3 regions of the Moritella sp. F3 genome follow, and region 1 is predicted to be linked to each of the others. Evidence: predicted binding sites of a transcription regulator. Region 1 holds the regulator's gene; each other region holds the start of a gene.

Region 1 (8,238 bases):
GTAAAACAACTAATAAATTCCTAGCTGGTATTCAAAATAAATTAAAACGCCAACGCCACATCGAATCAAGCCCACGTGTTGTCAATGTAGAACCTGTCGCGATAGCAAAAATAGCACCAATCATTCAGCCTGCGCCTTTAAGATCCATTGAACAGAAATCAAAACCTAATAACGCTTTTCTTTCGGGTATTAAAAAGAAACTAAATCGTAACAAGCAAACACAGGTTATTGATGAGCCAATGATGATTGCGAGCCAAAATAAAGCGACAATAGGGAGTAACATTACTGCTAACAAAAAGTTGAAATTGCCCCCTGAGCTGGTGCAGAATAAATTTTTAGCTGAAATCAATAAAAAGCTATTTAGAGCGCATTTAGCGAAGGATAAGAGTGACTCGACCAGAAAATCTGGAGCTGTGTTAGCTAAGTCGAACATCAAGGCCTCTTCGAAGAGCAGTGTTAGCGCGACAGCTAAAAATAAAGAATTAATACACAGCGCTGATAAAATTAAAGCGATTGAAAGTGAAATTAGTAGCAGTCGTAGCAAAGTAAATAAAGCACCTTCAGAAAATAAAGCACCATCTGTAAAGCAAGTTAACTCGGCATTAATGCTGAGTCGATTAAGCTACAATCACAATGCGCGCTTACCTTTACTTGGCGCGGGTACAAACCAGCTTGATAGACAAGGTATAGAAGTATCTAGTCAGTTTGTAAACGAAGTAAACCGTAACGCCGAATAAGCAGCCTCAATATATGGGTCGGTTTTTTATCTCACTTTGATCTCACAATAAGATGATTTAAAACCGACTGATTATTCAACAATTTGTTAACTTATTTATTAATTCCGCTAATTTATCTGCACTTTTCTGTACCCGCCTGCTGTTTAACGATAGACTCAGAATAATATTATTCAATAGGATTGTTTATGTTCTGTCCATTTTGTTCTGCGACTGAAACTAAAGTTATCGACTCTCGTCTTGTGGCTGAAGGCCATCAGGTGCGTCGCCGCCGTGAGTGTGCGAAATGTCATGAACGTTTTACTACCTTTGAAACGGCCGAATTAGTAATGCCGCGTATCATTAAAACAGATGATAAACGCGAACCTTTTAACGAAGATAAGTTAGTTAATGGTATTTATCGTGCGTTAGAAAAACGTCCGGTTGCCGCAGAGCAAATTGAACTCGGTATTAATCAAATTAAATCGAGTTTAAGAGCCACTGGCGAACGTGAAGTTGAATCTAGTTTTCTCGGTGAACTGGTGATGGACGTACTGAAAAAGCTCGATAAAGTCGCTTATGTACGTTTTGCCTCTGTCTATCGTTCTTTTGAAGATGTAAAAGAATTTAATGAAGAAATAGCCAAACTCGACAAATAACCTGATACCTGAGTTCTCATTGATTATGCCAATCTCATCGCGCCCTGAGTTAGACCTGTTAGTGGCAGACCTTATCTCAACCAGTCAATTTAATACTGTAGACAGCCTGTACATGCAACGTGCGATCGCACTTGCACAACAAGGCCGTTTTACCACTGCACCTAATCCAAATGTTGGTTGTGTGCTGGTAAAAGCAGATAATATCATCGGTGAAGGTTTTCATTTACGTGCGGGAGAGCCGCATGCAGAAATTCATGCACTAAAGGCTGCTGATATTGCAGTTGAGAATGCCGTCGATAGTGCTGAATATAGCGCTTCACAGGGCGCAACTTGTTATGTGACATTAGAACCTTGCAGTCATTATGGCCGAACGCCACCTTGTGCTGCGGCCTTGGTTAAGGCTAATGTCAACGAAGTTGTGATTGCCATGGTTGACCCAAACCCAAAAGTAGCAGGTAAGGGCATTGCGATATTAATAGCCGCAGGTATTAAAGTACGCATTGGTTTGTTATCAGAGGAAGCCCATGCTCTCAATCCTGGTTTTATTTTACGCATGCAAAAACAACGTCCTTTTGTACGGCTGAAAATGGCGGCGAGTCTCGATGGGCGTACAGCATTGAAAAATGGCGAAAGTAAATGGATAACCGGTCCTGCTGCGCGTAATGATGTGCAAGTGTATCGTGCCCAATCTAGTGCTATCTTATCTACTGCAAGCACGGTGATGATGGATGATGCGTCACTGAATGTGCGTTATAGCGAATTAGGCGCAAGCCAAGCCGACTATCCTTTATCTCTTCATAAACCACCTGAGCATCAAGTACGTCAACCTATCCGAGTGATTCTGGATAATCATGGCCGACTCGATGGGCATATTGCATCATCGACTACGGAATTAAAGCTATTTGCTCAGCCAGGGCAGATACTACTCGTTAATGGTGTTAATAAGAATATCGAAAATAGTGCTAATGGCGCAGCACATGACCCGGTTACAGCGGCGTTATTAGTGAATGAATCTGTGTCACGAATTGAAATAAAGCAAGATAGTCACCATAACATAGATCTAAACCAGTTAATGACGGCGCTCGCACTGCAGGATATTAATGACCTATGGGTTGAAGCGGGTGCAACATTAGCAGGTGCATTACTTGAAAATAAGCTGGTGGATGAGATAATTATTTACCTGGCGCCGAAACTTATGGGTGATAGTGCCAGAGGACTAGCAGTATTAAGCGAGCTAACTGAGATGGCGCAAGTGCCTAAGTTTAGCTTTACCGATATCACGCAGGTCGGTGACGATCTTCGCATTACAGCAAAACCGGAATACTAATGTTTACAGGAATTATTGAAACCGTGGGTACGCTCACTGGTTTAACGCCAAAAGGCGCAGATGTGAGTATCACTGTTGACAGTGGCTCGCTTGATTTAAGTGATGTAAAACTTGGCGACAGTATCGCCACGAACGGTGTATGTCTGACAGTTGTTGAATTACTAAGCAATGGCTACCGCGCAGATGTGTCATTAGAGACGATAAAGCGCTCTGGTTTTGCGCATTACAAAATTGGTGATAAGGTAAACTTAGAAAAAGCATTAACCTTAAGCACACGTCTTGGTGGTCACTTAGTCAGTGGTCATGTTGATGGTGTTGCCGAGATTGTAAATATAGCTAAACTTGGTCGTGCGACTGAGTATTGGTTACAAGCTCCAAATGAATTAGCCCGTTATATTGCCGAAAAAGGTTCAATTACCATTGATGGTATTAGTTTAACTATTAATGAAATTGACGGCGCTAAATTCAAATTAACGATCGTACCGCATACAGCGTTAGAAACAACGATAGAAAGTTATGTCGTCGGTCGTAAAGTTAATTTAGAAGTAGATGTTATTGCCCGTTATTTAGAGCGGATCATGCTAGGTGATAAAGCGGCTGAGTCAAGCACGCCTGAACAAGGTATCACCATGGATTTTCTTGCGAGTAATGGATTTTTAAAGTAAAACATCTATTCACGTTCAGTTTTTAATTGTTATTAAGGGGCTATGAACATGGCACTAAGTCGTATTGAAGATATTATTGAAGACATCCGCCTAGGTAAAATGGTTATCTTGATGGATGATGAAGATCGTGAAAATGAAGGCGATTTGATCATGGCGGCAGACAAAGTAACGCCAGAGGCGATTAACTTTATGGCGACACACGGTCGCGGTCTAATTTGTCTGACATTAACCAAAGAACGCGTAGCTCAATTACAGTTACCTTTAATGGTTCAAGATAATACGGCGCAATTCTCAACTAACTTCACAGTTTCTATTGAAGCGGCTGAAGGCGTGACGACCGGCATTTCTGCAACGGATCGCGCAGTAACGGTATTATCAGCAGTCGCTGGTGATGCTAAACCAGCTGATATTGTAATGCCTGGCCACATTTTCCCACTTGCAGCGCAAGACGGCGGTGTACTAACACGCGCAGGTCATACTGAAGCGGGTTGTGATCTTGCACGTTTAGCGGGTTGTGAGCCTGCTGGTGTGATTGTTGAGATCTTAAAAGATGACGGTGAAATGGCTCGTCGTCCTGACTTAGAAATTTTTGCTGAAAAACATGGCATTAAATTAGGCACAGTCGCTGACTTAATTGAATACCGTAATAGCAATGAAACAACGATTGAACGCGTTGCGGAATGTAAATTACCAACTGAACACGGTGATTTTGACTTAGTGACTTATCGCGATACTATCGATAATCAAGTTCATTATGCATTATGTAAAGGTGATGTTGTTGCTGAGCAGCCAACATTAGTACGTGTGCATGTACAAAATACCATGACTGATATCCTGCGTACTGATCGCGCGAGCAAGATCTCGTGGTCATTGGATGATGCAATGGCACGTATCGGCCGTGATGGTGGCGTGATGGTGATCTTAGGTAACGAAGAAAACTCTAACGATATCATCGAAAAAGTGAAACAATTTGCGCAAGAAGATAAAGGCGATGTACAGCCAAAAGCAAAATGGCAGGGTACATCACGCCGCGTTGGTGTGGGTTCACAAATTTTAGCTGATATGGGCGTGTCTAAAATGAAGCTATTAAGCTCAGACAAACGTTACCATTCACTATCAGGCTTTGGCTTGGAAGTTGTCGAATACATCTCTAAATAAGTATTAGCTTGTCGGCTAATAAATTTAATAGATAGACGTCGAATAAGTTATATAGATAGCCATCGCAGAAGTTTTAGCGATAGTCGTAGAATAAGTTTGCTTGCTGACGAAAGCTTGGTACAATCCGAGCCCTTTCGTCAGTCGATTCTCAATAATTAAAATTGGCCGTAAATTTACGTGCCGTGATATAGGATTTGTACACATGAAAGTTATCGAAGGAAATGTTCCTGCTCCAGAAGCAAAAATTGCAATCGTAATCTCGCGTTTTAACAGTTTCATCAATGAAAGTTTGTTAGCGGGTGCTATCGATTCACTAAAACGTTTTGGTCAAGTTAGCGAAGACAATATCACTATTGTTCGCGTACCTGGCGCTGTAGAATTACCGCTTGTAACTCAACGTGTTGCTGCAACAAAACAGTTTGATGCGATCATTGCTTTAGGTACGGTAATTCGTGGTGGTACACCACATTTTGAATTCGTAGCTGGCGAATGTAATAAAGGTCTTGCTCAAGTTGCAATGGACTATGATGTTCCTGTTGCATTTGGTGTTCTAACGACAGACACCATTGAGCAAGCAATTGAGCGTGCTGGTACCAAGGCTGGTAATAAAGGGTCGGAGGCTGCTCTAAGTGCACTTGAAATGGTGAATGTTTTGCATCAAGTTGATGTATTATTGGAGAAAAAATGAAACCTTCGGAACGTAGTAAGGCACGTCAGTTTGCCACACAAGCAATTTATCAATGGCAAATGACACAAGAAACTGTTGCAAATATCGAACACCAATTTGTAACAGAGCAAGATTTTAGCGACACAGATGCAGTTTACTTCCGTGAACTTGTATTAGGTGTAAGCTTAAACTCTGTAGAACTTGATGAATTAATGTCACCATTCTTATCTCGTCCAATCGACGATTTAGACTTGGTTGAGAAAGCGATTTTACGTCTTTCTACATTTGAGCTTACTAAGCGTCAAGATGTACCTTATAAAGTTGTGATCAATGAATCTATCGAATTAGCGAAAGACTTTGGCGCTGAAGACAGCCATAAATTCGTTAACGGCGTATTAGATAAAATTGTAAGTAAATTGCAATTACGTTTGAAAAAATAATTTAATTATTTTCTTCAATGCAAAAAAGCTAGCACAGGTTGCTGGCTTTTTTTATGTCTAAAACTTACTTTCAAGATATTAATTAATCTGAATTAGATTAAGGATATTAGACAATTTTCACGCAAAAACGCAGCAAGTACTTCCATGTATGCTTGGCTTTTTCATCCCTGAAAAAGACATTTTACTTAGTAAAGTCTAAATCCTATCCAGCCTTGCTTATCCTGACTTGAGGTTAATTAACAATATAATTAGGTTTTAATTAACAGTACAATAGTAAGATTATCGAAACCTAATAATGGAAACTGCAGTACTATGGCGACAGGCGAATTTGATTTGATTGGGCAGTATTTCACTAACAAATCGGTGTCACGAGATGACGTAATTGCAGGTATTGGTGATGACTGTGCCATTTTGTCTGTGCCAGTAGGTAAACAGTTAGTTGTTACCACTGATACGATGGTGCGTGGTATCCATTTTCTACCTGATGCAGATCCAGCAGATGTTGCGCACAAATTGGTTGCGGTAAACATCAGCGATATCGCCGCTATGGGCGGGAAACCAGCTTGGGCATCCTTAGCGATAACCCTGCCGGATTATGATCATGCTTGGCTTACGGCCTTCAGTGATTGTTTACATCAACAATTACACCGTTATGGTGTGAGTTTGATTGGTGGTGACACGACGAAAGGCGATATGACCCTGACGTTAACCTTGCAAGGCTTTGTTGAGCAAGGGCTCGCATTACGTAGACAAGGTGCACAAGCAGGTGATTTAATTTATTGCAGTGGCACTATTGGTGATGCGAACGCTGGATTAAAATTATTAATCGATGCTGGTAACCGCGTGTGTTCTGATGCTGAGAAAGCATTTTTAATCGCTCGTCATCAACGCCCTACGGCGCGAGTCTCAACGGGGCAAGCTTTAGTTGGTATTGCTAACAGTTGCATTGACTTGTCAGACGGATTAGCATCAGATTTACAGCATATCCTTAAGGCTTCAAGTCGTGCTCGTGGTGTTACACTATCGGCAAATATTGAACTGACTGCCTTACCGTTATCCAACGCATTGCAAACTTATGTAAGTAAAGCGCTATGGCCGCAATATGCACTTGCTGGCGGTGATGACTATGAATTACTATTTACAGTATCGCCAGAAAATAAAGCCAAATTAGAACAAGCTATGGCGGACACTGACTTACCTTGTACGCAGGTTGGTGTGATTATAGGTACTGACATAACTAAATCAAAAACAGCTGAATCAGAAACAGTTGAATCACAAATTCACTATTATAATGATAAGCAATTAACAACGCTCGCTTTGCAAGGATGGGATCACTTCCAATGAAAAAAGATTTTTTATCACCTGAATTACAAAAATTAAATTACGCTAACCCTGTGCATTTAGCTGCAGTTGGTTTTGGTAGTGGTTTGTTCCCTAAAGCGCCAGGTACTATGGGAACGCTTGCTGCTATTCCATTGTATTTATTGATGACGAGTGTATTAGAGCTAGGCTTATGGCAGTACATCGCTATTGTCGCCTTCGCATCGATTATTGGTGTGTATATTTGTGCCAGCGCGAGCAAGGCCATGGGCGTACATGATCACGGTGCTATTGTGTGGGATGAGTTTGCCGGTTACGGTGTTACCATGATCGCAGCGCCGCAAGGCTGGTTGTGGGTTGTTCTTGGTTTTGCATTGTTTCGCTTTTTTGATATCGTCAAGCCAGGCCCTATTGGCTGGTTAGATAAAAATACCCATGGCGGCTTTGGTATTATGGTCGATGATATACTTGCAGGCGTGTTCGCTTTAGCTAGCGTACAATTGATTGCTTATATTATGCTTTAGTGGTGACCACTTTTAGTATTTAACACTGCAGCTATCGCTCAGTGGTTGCCGTTTAATCTTAATATATATATTAAGCGGCATTTAAAACACTATTGAGAAATATTCATTTTAATGGCATATTTTTAATGAAGTACTAAATAATAATGCTATAAAATACTATAACGATTTATTTAACTGCGTTATTAGTCTAAATCGACAAATTACACTGCTTTAATTATCATCAATAGCCAGTGTGATCGCCCATTTTACAAAATTCGTGAGTTAAATCACATTTAGTCATCTATCCTGCTAGAATCGCCCTGATTTTATCGTTATTCCTTTTTGTTATCTATTAGTCCTTTGAATTATAAGGGTTATTCTTAACAGTGCTCGAATTAAATTAAATTTTATCTTTGCAGTATTACTTTAAGCTGTTGTCGCATATGTTACTTTTTATTGTTCAGCCAGCTTATTTGACTATTTCAGTGGATAATATTGCCGCTTTGTCATTAGTTATTCCACTGACATAGGTTTACATCTCTGTGCTAAAAACGTAATTTCGCTGTGAAAATTACAATTCGCGGACAATGTATCTGCAAGAATGGCGTTAACTCAAATCTAGTCTAGTATCTGCAGTTAACGTTATCAACATCGCATAATGGAGTAAGGCATGAATAAAGGGAAAGTCGCGTTATCGCTATCTATCGCCAGTATCATCACGTTAGGTTTAAGTGGTTGTTCAGACGATAAAGCAGCGAAAGATTCATCTTCAGCAGAAGCTAAAAA
Region 2 (8,238 bases), on a different contig from region 1:
TGTTTCGGTGCCCACTGCGTACTTTCAACAAATTGCTGTAGACATTTTTCTAAAGCCAGCGTTGTTTTACCAATACAATAATCTTGTTTATTTAATGTATTGGTCTGAAGGCCATTAAAATCTTGATAATCAAACTCGATTAACAATGCACAATACGCTTTATCTTTTGGTATGTTTCGCATATTTATCGCTGGACGATTAGATAAAAAGATAAAATCGCCAGTATGACAGACCAATTCGTTATCCTTACCTAGTGTTTTATTTCCGCTAAGCACAACCATCAATAATGGTTTCATAATAGGGACATTAAGTAAATGTTGCTCTTTGATGGAGGAGTATATAGCAAAAGGCAGGTCGTGCTTTTCGTTGATTTCCTTTTGAATTGCACTAAAAAGATTCACGATTATGTCCTATAGATACAAAGCCAAGTGGTTTTATTATACGATGTTACCCTGTTGATATATTGAGGACCAGCTGCACGGCCCTCAGCTTATATGTTATGCGTGGCCTAAACCAACGGCCCACGAATCACACCAACCACCATATTGTTTCATCTGGCTTGTTACCGTTTTCTGAGTACTCACAATGAATTCATGATCGATTTTGCTTACAACATAAAACTGAACATGACCGAACAGATCGCCATTGTTTATATCGTCGTCTTCAGGTTCGATCATTTCACAGTTTGGATATAGTTTTTGAATTGCTTCTTGCTCATTATCAGTAAGAGGCCAATGCTTAAAATCTATATTAAATTCAACTTCGGTTTCATTATCGAAATTGAAACCATTTTCTTCTAGACTGCGCATTACATCGCCGTCAATATCGTTTGGAAAGTTCATTGTATTCCTCATTTTCACACAGCACTACAAATAGCAGTGGTTAGATTTTTATTATATTTTATGGCCATTATTTTAGCAAAACTGTATTTAGAAAATAGATTTGAGAGAACTAACACAACGAACTAAGCGCTAGGAACTAAGCCGTTTAATCGACTACCACGAGATATAGCGTGAACTTAGGTGAATAGCGATCATAGGTAATGGGAGAATAAAAGGTTTATAGCTAAGTACAGTCTTCACGAACACCTAATATTTTAGCAAAACGAGTTTTCAATCTCTTTTCAAAAGAGACAAACTCATTGTCTGCCCAAACAATTTCATCCATAATTCTTAACATACCTTCTCTTTCTTCTACTGATATGTTTTGTTTAAGATATTCAGCAAAAGAGTCTTGAGATAAATTGTATTCTGCAACGTTTGTCGCTTTTTCAATTAATACATACGATTCATCCAGCGTTATCTGAAAGTAACTGCACAATTTGTTTTTTATATACTTATGTTCATCATTACAGAAGTGATTATCTATACATGCCAAATCGACAAGTATGACAGCTAGACTCATTCTGATCTCTTCGCTGTATATTACTTTACTTCCGAAAACATTATTAATTTGAGCTTTAATATCACCAATGACACTCCTGATATCCATCATTTCTCCTTAAATCCATAGTTAATATTATCGCTATCTAACTGAGTATATTGGCATAAATAAAAATGACAAGCGAGACAATACGATTTACGACAAGCCACGCATTAATAATAAAAAGATGGATATTACATCACTTAGTGAAGTAAAAAAAAGGCCTGTTACTCTAGGAGTAACAGGCCTTATGAAGTTAATCTAGCTCAGTACTTACGTACTAGCCTAATTACTCTTCAGTAGCTTCTTCTGCGCTGTCAGCAGCATCAGTTGGAGTAGCTGGAGCTTCTGCATTTTCTGCATCAACAACAACTGCGTTCTCGTCTTCTTCAACTTCATCGATACGCTGTAAACCCACAACTAGCTCATCTTCACCAGTACGGATTAGACGAACGCCTTGTGTGTTACGGCCAACCATAGATACTTCAGAAGCACGTGTTCTAACTAGTGTGCCACCGTTTGTAATAAGCATTAGCTCATCACCATCAAGTACCTGTGTTGCGCCAACAACTTTACCGTTACGCTCACTTACTTTAATTGAAACAACACCCTTAGTACCACGACTCTTCGCAGGGTATTCTTCAAGTGCAGTACGCTTACCGTAACCGTTTTCAGTTGCCGTTAAGATTGCGCCATCATTCTTAGGTACGATTAGAGAAACAACTTTTTGTTCGCCCTCTAATTTAATACCGCGAACACCAGTCGCTGTACGACCCATAGGACGCACACCTTTGAACTTGATTTCAGGTTTGCCATTCTCATCAAGAACAGGGTTACCTTCTTCGTCAAGCACAGCCGTTTCTTCAAACTCGCAGAAACGTACTACTTTACCTTCATCAGAGAACAACATAATGTCGTTAGTACCATCAGTGATATCAACACCAATTAGTTCATTCCCTTCATTCAGGTTAACAGCGATGATACCGCCAGCACGAGGCTTGCTGTATGCACTTAATGCTGTTTTCTTCACTGTACCGTTAGCTGTTGCCATGAAGACAAATTTGTCATCTTCAAACTCAGACACAGGTAGGATCGCAGTAATACGCTCACCTTCTTCCAGTGGTAGTAAGTTAACAATTGGCTTACCACGGGCTTGACGACTAGCTAGCGGTAATTGATATACCTTCATCCAGTACAAGCGACCACGGCTTGAGAAGCAAAGAATATGATCATGTGTATTAGCAACTAGCAGACGTTCGATGAAATCTTCTTCTTTCATCTTCGTAGCTGATTTACCTTTACCACCACGACGCTGAGCTTCGTAATCAGTAAGAGGCTGATACTTAACATAACCTTCGTGAGACAGTGTTACTACAACATCTTCACGTTCGATTAAGTCTTCTAAGTTAATATCAGCGCTGCTTGCAGAAATCTCTGTACGACGTTCGTCACCGAATGCATCTTTTGAAGCTTGCAGCTCTTCAGTGATCACTTCTAGTAAACGCGTTGGCGTATTCAAGATGTATAGTAATTCTGCAATAGCGTCGAGTAATTCTTTGTATTCATTAAGAATCTTCTCGTGCTCTAGACCTGTTAGTTTGTGTAAACGTAAGTCTAGAATTGCTTGTGCTTGTATTTCAGTTAAGAAATACGAACCTTCACGAATACCATACTCAGCTTCTAACCATTCAGGACGTGCAGCATCATCACCAGCACGCTCTAACATTGCAGCGACATCACCTAACTGCCAGCCGCGGCTGATCAAGGCTTGTTTTGCTTCTGCAGATGTAGGCGATTGCTTAATTAAGGCAATGATTTCATCAATATTTGCTAGTGCAATCGCTAACGACTCAAGGATATGAGCACGTTCACGGGCTTTACGCAGTTCAAATACAGTACGACGTGTAACAACTTCACGACGGTGGCGTAAGAACGCATCTAGCATTTCTTTTAATGTAAAGATTTTTGGTTGTTTGTCGATCAATGCAACCATGTTGATACCAAACACAACTTGCATTTGCGTTTGCGCGTAAAGATTGTTTAATACAACTTCACCAACGGCGTCACGCTTAACTTCAACAACCATACGCATACCATCTTTATCAGATTCGTCGCGTAAAGCACTGATGCCTTCAATCTTTTTATCTTTTACAAACTCAGCAATACGTTCAATCAAACGCGCTTTGTTTACTTGGTATGGTAATTCGTGAACAACGATGGTTTCTCTACCACGTTCGTTAACTTCAATATCTGCGCGGGCACGGATATGAATTTTACCACGACCAGTACGGTAAGCTTGCTCGATGCCAGCTTTACCATTAATGATACCGTGTGTTGGGAAATCAGGTCCAGGGATGTATTCCATCAATTCTTCTAGACTTAAGTCTGGATTTTGAATTAATGCTAAACAACCGTTAATAACCTCATTTAAACTATGAGGTGGGATATTAGTTGCCATACCTACGGCAATACCAGACGAACCATTAACCAATAGGTTAGGGATACGCGTTGGCATAACTTCCGGAATGAATTCAGTGCCATCATAGTTAGCTACGTAATCAACCGTTTCCTTGTCTAAATCTGCAAGTAATTCATGCGCAATTTTTGACATTCTGATTTCGGTATAACGCATTGCTGCTGCAGAGTCACCGTCAACAGAACCGAAGTTACCTTGACCATCAACCAACATGTAGCGCAAAGAGAAAGGCTGCGCCATACGTACAATAGTGTCATAAACAGCTGTATCACCGTGTGGGTGATATTTACCGATCACATCACCAACAACACGTGCTGATTTTTTGTATGGTTTGTTCCAGTCATTCTTCAATTCGTTCATCGCGAATAAAACGCGGCGGTGAACTGGCTTTAAACCATCACGAACATCAGGAAGAGCACGACCTACGATTACGCTCATTGCGTAATCTAAATAAGAATTTTTTAATTCTTCTTCAATATTGATAGGTGTGATTTCTGTGGCTAAATTACTCATATAAGCCTTTACCCCTAAGTTTTAAATTACTTTTTATTTATATTTTTTAGAGATTCATTCTAGCATAATATTTACCAGCAAATACAATATATAAGAAAATTAACTCGGTTGGACGAATTTTTATTAACAGCCCCGCAAATTATTTATTCACTGACCCATAAATAATACTTCTGAAATCATTTTCTCGTTATATACTGTGCCCATATTTTATTTTTCGCCCTATTCTTTTTCACCTTATTAACGTATCAAGAAGACTTTGTATGAATGTAGATAAACAGGAAATCGCTAAATTTGAAGCCATGGCTAGTCGTTGGTGGGATCCAGCAGGTGACTTCAAGCCATTACATCAAATAAATCCATTACGCTTAGACTACATTGATGAGCGCAGTGGCGGCCTATTCGGTAAAAGAGTACTTGATGTCGGCTGTGGTGGCGGTATCTTAACGGAAAGTATGGCTCGCCGCGGTGCACAAGCATTAGGCGTTGATATGGGTAAAGAACCCCTCAACGTGGCTAAATTGCACGCACTTGAAACCGGTACGGATGTTGAATACCGTCAAGTGTTAATCGAAGAACTAGCCGAAGAACAGCCAAACAGCTTTGATGTGATCACTTGTATGGAAATGCTAGAGCATGTGCCAGATCCAGGTTCTGTAATTAATGCCTGTATGCGCTTAGTTAAACCAGGTGGCCATGTATTCTTCTCGACTATTAACCGTAATTTAAAATCATACTTATTTATGATTGTTGGTGCAGAGAAAATTATGAAGATGATGCCGAACGGTACGCATGATCATAAGAAATTTATCCGTCCTTCTGAACTGCTACATTGGGTTGACCAATCAGGCTTATATTGTCACCACATGACAGGTCTGCATTACATTCCAGTCGTTGACCAGTTCAAGCTTGGCGAGAATGTCGACGTTAACTATATGCTGCACACACAGCTTATCGATTAATATCGTATATATTCACCTAACAGCACCTTGTTGTTAGGTGGATAGTTACCTTACGTTCTGCTCTTCTATTTAATTTCCCCTCTATTATATTTAGTGCCACTAATAAATATAGTTCGAAGAGATTCCCCCTAATCAACACTGTACTGATAGATCCTGCACTACATAGATACAGTCCTATAAACGTTACACATTCAGCAATTCTCTACATTTTCACACCAGTCCCCATCATCTACTTTGTAGGTAATATGAAACTACTTGCGTATAAAATGACGTAATTGTTGGGAATAACGACCACCTATAAAATTTCCTCTATATTACTTGCATGGTAGTTTTCTAAACGAATTAGCTGTAAATATAATCAAATTATTTGATGATCTTCACACAACTGTGGCAACTCTTTTTTTTCTTTTTTTTTTCACTTTAACTGTTGATTTTTGCTAACCGTAATTGATCACTGAGGCCAGAATGTAAGTCGCTACTAACTCACTAAATTATCCACATGTTATTCCGTTTACTGCCACTTGCCAAAAGTCATTTATGCCTCTATCTTGTATGCATAAATAAACGGTAACACTACATCTTGTGTATTAACAAGAATATCAATACTAGTGTTAGTGGCAACATTCTTAACATTGTTTTAAGGTTAGTCAGCTAAATGAATAAGAATTTACTAGTTACAAAACGCAGCGGTAAACAAGAAACGATCGATCTTGAAAAGATCCATCGCGTGATCAAATGGGCAGCTAAAGGGTTAGATAATGTATCTGTCTCATTGGTTGAGTTGAAATCTCATATCCAGTTTTATGATGGTATTCGTACTGAAGATATACATGAAACCATGATCAAAGCTGCGGCTGATTTAATTAGTGAAGAGGCGCCGGATTACCAATATCTTGCTGCCCGTTTAGCCGTCTTCCATTTACGTAAAAAAGCTTATGGTAAATTTGAGCCACCTGCGCTTTATGACCACGTAAGAATCAATGTTGATGCTCAGCGTTATGATGCACATCTACTTGCTGATTATACTATTGAAGAATTTAAAGAAATGGAGACGTTTGTTGATCACTGGCGTGACATGAACTTCTCTTACGGTGCGATTAAACAGCTAGAAGGTAAATACCTACTACAAAACCGTGTTTCTGGTGAAATCTTCGAAAGCCCACAGTTCTTATATATCTTAGTTGCAGCAAGCTTGTTTGCGACTTACGATAAATCAGTTCGTATGGATTACATTCGTCGTTTCTACGAAGCAACATCAAGCTTTAAGATCTCACTACCAACACCAATTATGGCTGGTGTACGTACGCCTACTCGTCAATTCAGCTCATGTGTATTGATCGAGTGTGACGATAGCCTTGATTCAATCAATGCTGTCTCTAATTCTATTGTTAAATATGTATCGCAACGTGCAGGTATTGGTATCAATGCCGGTCGTATTCGTGCATTAGGTAGTTCAATCCGTGGTGGTGAAGCCTTCCACACAGGTTGTATTCCATTCTACAAACACTTCCAGACAGCGGTTAAATCTTGCTCTCAGGGTGGCGTTCGTGGTGGTGCGGCAACATTATTCTATCCGCTATGGCATTTAGAAGTTGAATCACTGTTAGTACTTAAAAATAACCGTGGTGTTGAAGAGAACCGTGTACGTCACCTTGATTACGGCGTACAGATTAACCGTTTAATGTACCAACGTTTAATTGATAACAAAGACATTAGCTTATTCAGCCCATCTGATGTTGATGGTTTGTATGATGCATTCTTCCAAGACCAGGATGAATTTGAACGTCTATACACGCTTTATGAGCAAGACCCATCAATTCGTAAGCAAACGATTAAAGCGAGCGAACTGTTCGGCTTAGTGATGCAAGAACGTGCAAGTACAGGTCGTATCTACATCCAACACGTAGATCATTGTAATACACACAGCCCATTCAACCCGGCTGTCGCACCAGTAAGACAAAGTAATTTGTGTCTTGAAATTGCCTTACCAACAAAACCAATGCAACACCCAGGTGATGAAGAAGGCGAGATCGCACTTTGTACACTGTCTGCATTTAACCTTGGTGCAATTAAAGACTTAAACGAATTAGAAAACCTTGCTGACTTAGCAGTACGTGCACTTGATAGCTTACTTGATTACCAAGACTACCCAATGCCAGCGGCTGAAAAATCAACCATGGCACGTCGTTCGTTAGGTATAGGTGTAATTAACTACGCATACTACCTAGCTAAAAACGGTGTAAAATACTCAGACGGTAGCGCAAATAACTTAACGCACAGAACATTTGAAGCAATTCAATTCTATCTATTGAAAGCATCAATGAACTTGTCGAAAGAGCAAGGCCCATGTTTAGCATTTAACGAAACTACTTATTCACAAGGTATCTTACCAATTGATACTTATAAGTCAGCGTTAGATGAGATTTGTGATGAAGAATTGCACCTAGATTGGGAAACATTACGTGGCGAGATCCAAGAACACGGCTTACGTAACTCAACGCTAACAGCATTGATGCCATCAGAAACATCAAGCCAGATTTCAAATGCGACAAACGGTATTGAACCACCACGTGGTTTAATCAGTATTAAAGCAAGTAAAGACGGTATCTTGAAACAAGTTGTGCCTGATTACGAAAATCTACGTGATAACTACGAGCTACTTTGGAACATTCCAAATAACACTGGTTATTTACAACTTGTTGGTTTGATGCAAAAATTTGTCGACCAAGCTATTTCATCAAATACTAACTATGATCCACAACGTTTTCCAGGCCAAAAAGTGCCAATGACAACGCTGTTAACGGACTTGATGCTAGCGTATAAGTACGGCTTAAAAACGCTTTACTACCATAACACACGTGATGGCGC
Region 3 (8,238 bases), on a different contig from region 1:
TTAAAGAAAACAATAGATTAACATGATAAGACGGGATGTATTGCTGAATTTAATACGATTTTAGGTTATTGGATCAATATCGGAGTGACAATTAAGATCAAAAAAGGGACCACACTTGAGTATCTAGTATGGTCCCTTAATATTAGCTAATTAGTATATAATACCGATTAGATTACCAATGCACACCGCGCATGATAGCTGCAAATGCAACTTGCTCGGTACTTGCTTGTGTTGGTGCATCTTTATCTTCTAGCTTACCTTTCGCAGCGGCTGAATCATTAAACATACGGTAGCCCGTGTTCATGATGATTTCGCTTACTTTAGGGAACAGAGAGTAAAGTACTTCAGACATAATACCGACTTTAGTGGCGATACGTTTAGGCTTACGGATAATAGCTTCAACAATTAAATCGGCAGCTTCTGACGGTGCCAGTGTTGGTACATTGTCATATACTTTTGTTGGACCAATCATAGGCGTACGCACAAGCGGCATATTAATCGTCGTCATGTTTACGTTACGGTCAGAGAACTCTGATGCAGCACAACGTGTGAATGCATCAAGTGCAGCTTTTGATGCTACGTATGCAGAGAAGCGCGGCGAATTCGTTAACACACCAATTGAAGATATGTTGATAACGTGGCCTTTTTTATTATCTAGCATACTTGGTGAGAAGCCCATGATCAAACGAACCGCACCAAAGTAGTTTAGCTGCATCGTTCTTTCGTAATCGTGGAAGCGGTCAAATGATAAATCAATTGAACGACGGATTGAACGACCCGCATTGTTGATTAATATATCAACAAAGTTATGCTCTGCAAGTACATTCTTTACTAACTCATCACATGATTCCATGTTGGAAATGTCACATGAATAGATATGTGCTTCGCCACCAAGTTCCTTGATTTGAGCTTGTGTTTCTTCTAGTTTCGTTACATCACGTGCTACAAGAATTAATTTCGCGCCTGTTGGTGCTAGTTTTAATGCTGTTGCTTCACCAATACCAGAACTTGCACCGGTAATGACAATCGTTTTACCACTAACATTACCTTTCAGCGTCATGTCATTGATTAGGTCATCATTTAGGTTACGTTCCCAATAATCCCATACCGCTGGTGCATATGCATCTAAACGTGGCACTTTAATATTTGAGCCTTCTAATGCACGTGCTGTTTCACGGTCATCAAAGCTTGTTGGGTAGTTAAGGAAGTTCAATACATCTTTTGGAATGCCAAGGTCATTTAATACACCTTCAGTAAGTTGTTTTACTGCTGGTAAATGAGTAATAGCTTGACGTACCGACGCTGGTAAGAAGTTAGCAATACGCGAATCAATACGGAATGCTGTTTTTGGTGCGTTACCCGCAGTAGCGAAGATATTTAGTACTTCACCAACCTTGAATGGTTTTGGATCAACAAGGTGGAAACAGTTGCTATGAACGTCTTCTTTATGACTGATGTAATCAATTGCATCTGCAACATAATCAACCGGTACGATATTAAGGCGGCGGCCTTCAACACCGATCATAGGCATCCATGTTGGAATTGTTTCACGGATTTTTTTCAACAATTTGAAGAAGTAGTAAGGACCATCTACTTTGTCGATTTCACCCGTTTTAGAATGACCAACAACCATACCAGGGCGGTAGATGCGGAAAGGAATAGAACATTCATCACGCACTACTTTTTCAGAGATATGTTTGGTGCGTAAATATGGGTTGTCCATATTTTCAGCTTCTTCAAACATGTCTTCGTAAAAAGTACCGTTGAACAAACCTGCAGCTGCAATAGAGCTAACATGGTGGAAGCTTTTCGCTTTAATGTGAACAGATGCTTCAACTGCGTTACGTGTACCAACAACATTTGCTGTTTCTTGTGATTCAGCATCTGCTTTCATATCGTAGATTGCTGCAAGGTGGTAAACATTGTCAATTTGGTCAGTATGTGTCGCCAACCATTGTTCATCAATACCTAAATTAGCTTTAGTGATATCACCTGTAACCATTTTGATACGACTTTTAACACTCTTATGCACTCGATCCTGTAATGCATTGAATTTGTGTTCTGAGCCTGGGCGAGTTAATACATACACTTGCGCATCTTCTCTTTCTACTAAACGTTCAATTAAGAAACGACCAATAAATCCTGTACCACCGGTAACTAAGTATTTCATTCCATTATCCTTAACTAAGCTATGTTTAATTTCTGTTAATTAAAATGATTGTGTATCACTTTTGTAGTAGTAATATCATTGAAATTAAAATGAATGTCAATGATGTGCCGTTAACGTAACTGGTAAAATGGCAAGTTTTACAACACACTGTCAGTGTAATGTGACGAGTTGTTGGTTTAATCTAATGATTAATTCTGTTAACAAATAATCAACGGCTAGTGTAAAAACTTGATTTTTTTAAATCATAATCATGCTGATTTTTTACAAGTTTAAAGTGTACTTAATTACATTTTGTTAACAAGTATTGGCGCGTACAGTTAAAAGTAATACTTATTTTAGATTGCTAATTCAAAGTCTTATTTGTTTTCGTTTATTTTTGGGGTGTTACATTGATCGGTTTTTATTAGCACTTTAATATCAATGCCTTATGTGTATGTTTTATTGTGTTGGTGGCTCTCTGTTAATGCGATGACCATAAACATTCATACTTTTGTTTTAAACATTATAAAAAAAGGATATTTTCTAGCTATATTGATGCGCTGTTTAATGTGATTAATGTCAAAAATAATTAATTTTAAATGACTTTGGAAGGAGGGGGTTATTAAGCCCTCAACCTATCTCATTAACTAAGAAATAGTGTGCTCTAGGACTTTAAGATTAGAATATTTGTTCCATAGTGAATTTGTATCACTAAAGTATTAAATGCTGAATTTAACTTTTTTACAATTTATAATTTTTAATTAGAATATTTGCTCGTGATAGCGGTATCAGTGAACTTTTCATTATGGTTTACAGGTGTTTATTTTTCGATGCTATATGTAAATTCGGCAATATTCTCATTTTGGAGAATAGTGATAATACGTTGATTGCTACTGCCTCTAAACTGAAGTGCTGGATCAGATAACGACTGCTCAAATTTACCATCAACTAGATAATCAACATATTGCACTACCATTTTTTGTTCTGGTGTTAGTTGCTCTATAGTATAGCCAGTCCATAGCCATACGTTCTTTCCAACACATTCTTTTTTAACTCTTTTTACAAGTTTTAATATGTGTTCTAGATTACCTAGATAAAGAGGGTCTCCACCACTTAAGCTTAAGCCCTTACGGCGTATGCGTGGATCGTTCAAGTCATTAATTATTTTATCTTCCATCGCTTGAGTAAAGACGGAACCATTGCGAGGTGACCAGGTAGATTGGTTATAACAACCTTTACATTGATGCTCGCAACCACTGACAAATAGTGTGACACGCGTACCTGGACCATTGATCACATCAACTGGATAATATTGGGAATAATGCATAGCTACTCTTAAACGCTAGCCAATGAGGCATTGACTAGCTAGTTGATTAAACTGAGGTCGGACGAGTTATTATTGTTTCCATCATTATAAATGTTTAACGCGGCGTTTTACTTCTTCTTGTTTACCATCGTTAAAGGGACGTGCATCGGGGCTACCTAGATAACCACATACTCGACGTGTTACAGATACCTTGGCAATGTCGTGGTTATCGCATTTAGGACAAGTAAAGCCTTTACTGGTACAGCTAAATTCACCGGTATAACCACATTCGTAACATTCATCGATAGGTGTATTGGTACCGTAGTAAGGCACACGTGAATAGCTATAGTCCCAGACATCTTCTAACGCTTCGACGTTGTGCTGCATATTGGGGTATTCGCCATAACAGATAAAGCCGCCGCTACTAACAGGTGGGTAGGGCATTTCAAAATCAATTTTATCGTATGGATTCACTTGTTTTTCAACATCCAAATGGAAGCTGTTGGTGTAATAGCCTTTATCTGTGACGTCTTTGATATCACCAAACGTGGTCTTATCTAATTTAGCAAAGCGGCTACACAGGTTTTCACTCGGTGTGGCGTATAAGCTGTACGCATAACCGCTTTCTGCTGTCCATTGTTCAGTACTGGTTTTCATGTGGCTAAGCATGGCAATGGCTTTTTGCTGCAAGGTTTCACTATCGTAAGGGTGAGTAGCATTACCAAATAGTGCATTAATCGCTTCGTGCAAGCCGATGTAGCCTAAAGAAATAGAGGCGCGACCATGCTTGAAAATATCTAATACGGCATCATCAGCATTTAGTCTAACGCCGCAAGCTCCTTCCATATAAAGGATAGGGGCAACACGTGCTTTGACTCCTTTAAGACGTGAAATACGGGTTTCGAGTGCTCGCTTACACAGGATTAAACGCTCATCTAATAATTGATAGAAGCGTGACTCATCCCCTTTTGCTTGAATGGCAATGCGCGGTAAATTAAGACTAACAACCCCTAAGTTATTACGGCCTTCATGAATTAATTTGCCTTGCTCTTCATAGGTGCCTAAGAAACTGCGGCAACCCATCGGGGTTTTAAACGAACCCGTTACTTTAACGACTTGATCATAGTTTAGGATGTCTGGGTACATGCGCTTAGTTGAGCATTCCAGTGCCAGTTGTTTGATATCGTAATTGGCATCTTCTGATTTATGGTTTAAACCATCTTTAATGGCAAACACCAGTTTTGGAAATACGGCTGTTTTATGGTTTCTGCCTAAGCCAGCAATACGATTTTTAAGAATTGACTGCTGAATTAAACGTGCTTCCCAGCTAGTACCTAAACCAAAACCGAAAGTTACAAAGGGTGTTTGACCGTTTGCGGTGTGTAAGGTGTTTACTTCATATTCTAGTGACTGGAATGCATCGAAGCATTCTTTTTCAGTGCGTGATCGTGCAAACTCTGCTTTATTTGGTATTGACCATTCTTCGGCTAGTTGGGTATTTTTATCAAAGCTCGCTGTCACGTAAGGTGCTAAGATCTCGTCAATGCGGTTGATCGTGGTACCACCGTAAATATGGCTGGCTACCTGTGCAATGATTTGTGCGGTAACAGCGGTTGCTGTAGTAATTGATTTTGGCGTTTCAATTTCAGCATTACCCATTTTAAATCCACGCGTCAGCATACCATCAAGATCGATCAGCATGCAGTTAAACATCGGGAAGAACGGGGCATAGTCAAGGTCGTGATAATGAATGTCGCCAGCTTCATGAGCATGAACAATATCGCGCGGTAAGATATGTTGCTTGGCATAATGCTTGGCAACAATACCAGCAAGTAGATCACGTTGAGTTGGGATCACTTTACTGTCTTTATTGGCATTTTCATTCAACAGTGATTCGTTACTTTGCTCAATAAGACCTTTAATTTCGTTAGTCAGGATGCTCTGTGTTTCACGGGCAATATCACGTTGATGACGGTATTCGATGTAAGCGCGAGCAATGAGTTTATTGCTTTCTTGCATCAGCACATCTTCAACGGTGTTTTGAATTGTGTGGATCTCAATAGCATGTTCGCTAGAGACGTCTTGTTGAATAAGGAGCTGGTGTACTTTATTTGCCATATTGGCCGCATAATCACGGTTTTCTTGTTGCACTGACTTAGCTGCAGCGTAAATAGCGTCTTGTATGCATTGAATGTTGAACGGCACACGACAACCATCTCGTTTGATGACAAATAGATCCACAAAATACTCCTTAAGGCAAAATTAAAATCATAATGTGACACTATATATAGGCATTGAATTTGGCAGTGGCACAAGATGTTGTGTATTAGGCTTGAAGTTTGTTTTTGGTGTATTGATTTCGATCAAGAATTATTACGCCTGGGTTAGGATTTATTCGGGATGTATTCTTGATCAAGAAATGGCATTATTTTTGTTGTAAGTTTATTTTTGAACGATATTTAAACGTAAAATGAGCAGTGTAATAGTTATTATGAATAAAGCTTTACAACTTCAAGAGGTTGCTCTAATATTCGCTCCATTGCTGCGGAGGGGTGGCAGAGTGGCCGAATGCACTGGTCTTGAAAACCAGCAGGGGTTAATAGCTCCTCGAGAGTTCAAATCTCTCCTCCTCCGCCATCCATTCAAGAGAACGCTAATTGATTACTATTTATAGTAACTGGTTAGCGTTTTTTTATATCTGTTTTTCACATAATCAACATTTTTTTCACTAATCCTCAGTTAACTTCACTATTATAGCCAGACATCTATTCAGCCTATTTGAGAATTCAGTTTATGAATCAATCTATCTGTTACCGTCTTCGCGACTTTTTTATTGCTACTTCTATTATTATCAGTGTTGTTTTTTCAACCGCGGTATTTGCTGAAAATAATGCAAAGCTTGCTCCTGATTTTTCATTACCCGGTGTTAATAATAGCCAAATAAACCTTGCTGATTATCGCGGTAAAGTTGTGCTGGTCGATTTCTGGGCCTCGTGGTGTACGCCGTGTATTCGTTCGTTCCCGTGGATGGATGAAATGGTTGAAAAATATGGCGAACAAGGTTTTGAAATTATCGCCATTAATATGGATCAAGAAGCAATTCTCGCGAAGAAGTTCTTAACACGCTATCCAAATAAACTGACTATCGCCTTTGACCCACAAGGCGTTGTCGCGGAGCAGTATGAAGTCATGGGTTTACCGAATTCGTTTATACTTAATAAACAAGGTGAAATTGTGTATAAGCACGTTGGTTTTAGATTATCCGAATTAGACAAATACGAAGCAGAGATCTTATCGTTATTACCGTAATGATGTGCAGGTAGAACAGAGTTGATAGAAGTAAGTGAGTGGAAACAACTTATATAAGTAATAGTTTATTTAATGTTTGGAGCGGCTTATGAGACGGATTTTATTATTAGCCTGTATGTTGAGTTTAACTGCGTGTTCATCACTCGGGGTCAAACCTTGGGAGCGTGACTTGCTGGCTAAACCGGAAATGCAGCTTGCAGAAAACCCAATGGAAATGGGATTTGACGACCATACTTATTTTAGTAAAGAAGGTTCTAGTGGCGGCGGTAGTTTTGCTGGTGGAGGTTGTGGATGCAACTAAAGTGTAAGAGCAAAACCTTTGCTAACATTTCGCTGACCCTTGCCGCAGCGACATGCGCGCTGGTGGCTCCTGCCATGGCCGAACTATCTACCCCTGAAGTCTCTGAGATTGATAGCTGGGATGTTGATCTGGGGTTACTTATTTATGCCGAAAGTGACGACCAAGTGCAAGCTTATGAAGGTGCACTTTCTGTTACTAAGCAAATTGATGACGAACGTAGTATCAATGTTAAAGGTGTGATTGATGTGCTTACTGGCGCCTCACCCAACGGCGCAGTGGCTCAAAATAGAGCGCAAACCTTCACCCGGCCTTCTGGTAATGGAACCTACACTACGGCTGCAGGTGATACGCCGCTTGATGATACCTTTAAAGATACTCGCGTTGCCCTCAGTTCTCAATATCAACAACAACTCAACCGCCAGTGGCTTTATTCTGGAGGTGCAAACGTGTCTAAAGAATATGATTACCTTGCGCTATCGATTAACAGTGCGCTGGCACGTGATTTTAATAATCGTAATACCACCGCTTCTGTCGGCTTTTCTTATGCATACGATACCATTGAGCCAGAAGGTGGTATTCCTAATCCAGGAGCGCCTGTCGATGATCCTGATAATCGTTTAGAGGACAGTGAGACGAAGCAAACTTTAGATCTGCTGTTGGGGTTAACGCAAGTGATTAACCGGCAGACGCTAATGCAATTAAACTATTCGATTAGTGATGTTAGCGGTTATCAAACCGACCCGTTTAAAATATTGTCAGTGATTGATAGCGACGGTTGGGCAAATGATTATGTCTATGAAAACCGCCCAGATCAGCGCACCAAGCAAAGCCTGTTTTGGCGTACCAAATATAACCTGCAACCGTCTGGGCAAGTATTAGATGTCAGTTATCGTTATTTTTGGGATGATTGGGGGATGGCCTCGCATACCATCGATAGTAAATGGCGTATGTCGCTGGCGAACAGCCACTTTATTGAACCGCATATTCGTTATTATAATCAACAAGCAGCAGACTTCTATCGGGTTTATCTTGATGACGGTCAACCTATACCAGAATACATGACTGCGGATTATCGCTTGGGTGAACTGCAAACCTATACTATTGGCTTGAAGTATGGCTTTCCGGTTGCAGGTAATGAGTTTAGCGTGCGACTGGAATATTACTTAACGCAAG

What was found. The regulator NrdR, encoded in region 1, represses ribonucleotide reductase genes. The targets are predictions, from matches to a motif close to AAACACNANATNTNGTGTTT.
Region 2: nrdA (class 1a ribonucleoside-diphosphate reductase subunit alpha) is a predicted target of NrdR. The motif match lies at 5,939-5,958, and genes of this name have one in related genera.
Region 3: nrdD (anaerobic ribonucleoside-triphosphate reductase) is a predicted target of NrdR. The motif match lies at 5,763-5,782, and genes of this name have one in related genera.

The regions. Positions count from the first base shown of each region.
Region 1 is NZ_BLRL01000012.1:29,069-37,306, reverse strand. Features, by position in the region: gene JFU56_RS17245 (DUF4124 domain-containing protein) at 1-737, shown strand, start outside; gene nrdR (transcriptional regulator NrdR) at 923-1,372, shown strand; gene ribD (bifunctional diaminohydroxyphosphoribosylaminopyrimidine deaminase/5-amino-6-(5-phosphoribosylamino)uracil reductase RibD) at 1,398-2,699, shown strand; gene JFU56_RS17230 (riboflavin synthase) at 2,699-3,364, shown strand; gene ribBA (bifunctional 3,4-dihydroxy-2-butanone-4-phosphate synthase/GTP cyclohydrolase II) at 3,413-4,522, shown strand; gene ribE (6,7-dimethyl-8-ribityllumazine synthase) at 4,725-5,210, shown strand; gene nusB (transcription antitermination factor NusB) at 5,207-5,629, shown strand; gene thiL (thiamine-phosphate kinase) at 5,942-6,973, shown strand; gene JFU56_RS17205 (phosphatidylglycerophosphatase A) at 6,970-7,473, shown strand; gene JFU56_RS17200 (ABC transporter substrate-binding protein) at 8,123-8,238, shown strand, end outside.
Region 2 is NZ_BLRL01000001.1:474,052-482,289, forward strand. Features, by position in the region: gene JFU56_RS02090 (helix-turn-helix transcriptional regulator) at 1-401, opposite strand, end outside; gene JFU56_RS02095 (ribonuclease E inhibitor RraB) at 498-842, opposite strand; gene JFU56_RS02100 (TerB family tellurite resistance protein) at 1,066-1,491, opposite strand; gene gyrA (DNA topoisomerase (ATP-hydrolyzing) subunit A) at 1,712-4,411, opposite strand; gene ubiG (bifunctional 2-polyprenyl-6-hydroxyphenol methylase/3-demethylubiquinol 3-O-methyltransferase UbiG) at 4,672-5,370, shown strand; gene nrdA (class 1a ribonucleoside-diphosphate reductase subunit alpha) at 6,026-8,238, shown strand, end outside.
Region 3 is NZ_BLRL01000005.1:31,979-40,216, forward strand. Features, by position in the region: gene JFU56_RS10260 (SDR family oxidoreductase) at 173-2,170, opposite strand; gene nrdG (anaerobic ribonucleoside-triphosphate reductase-activating protein) at 2,970-3,476, opposite strand; gene nrdD (anaerobic ribonucleoside-triphosphate reductase) at 3,561-5,696, opposite strand; tRNA gene JFU56_RS10275 (tRNA-Ser) at 6,002-6,092, shown strand; gene JFU56_RS10280 (TlpA disulfide reductase family protein) at 6,249-6,764, shown strand; gene JFU56_RS10285 (DUF4266 domain-containing protein) at 6,853-7,065, shown strand; gene JFU56_RS10290 (DUF3570 domain-containing protein) at 7,056-8,238, shown strand, end outside.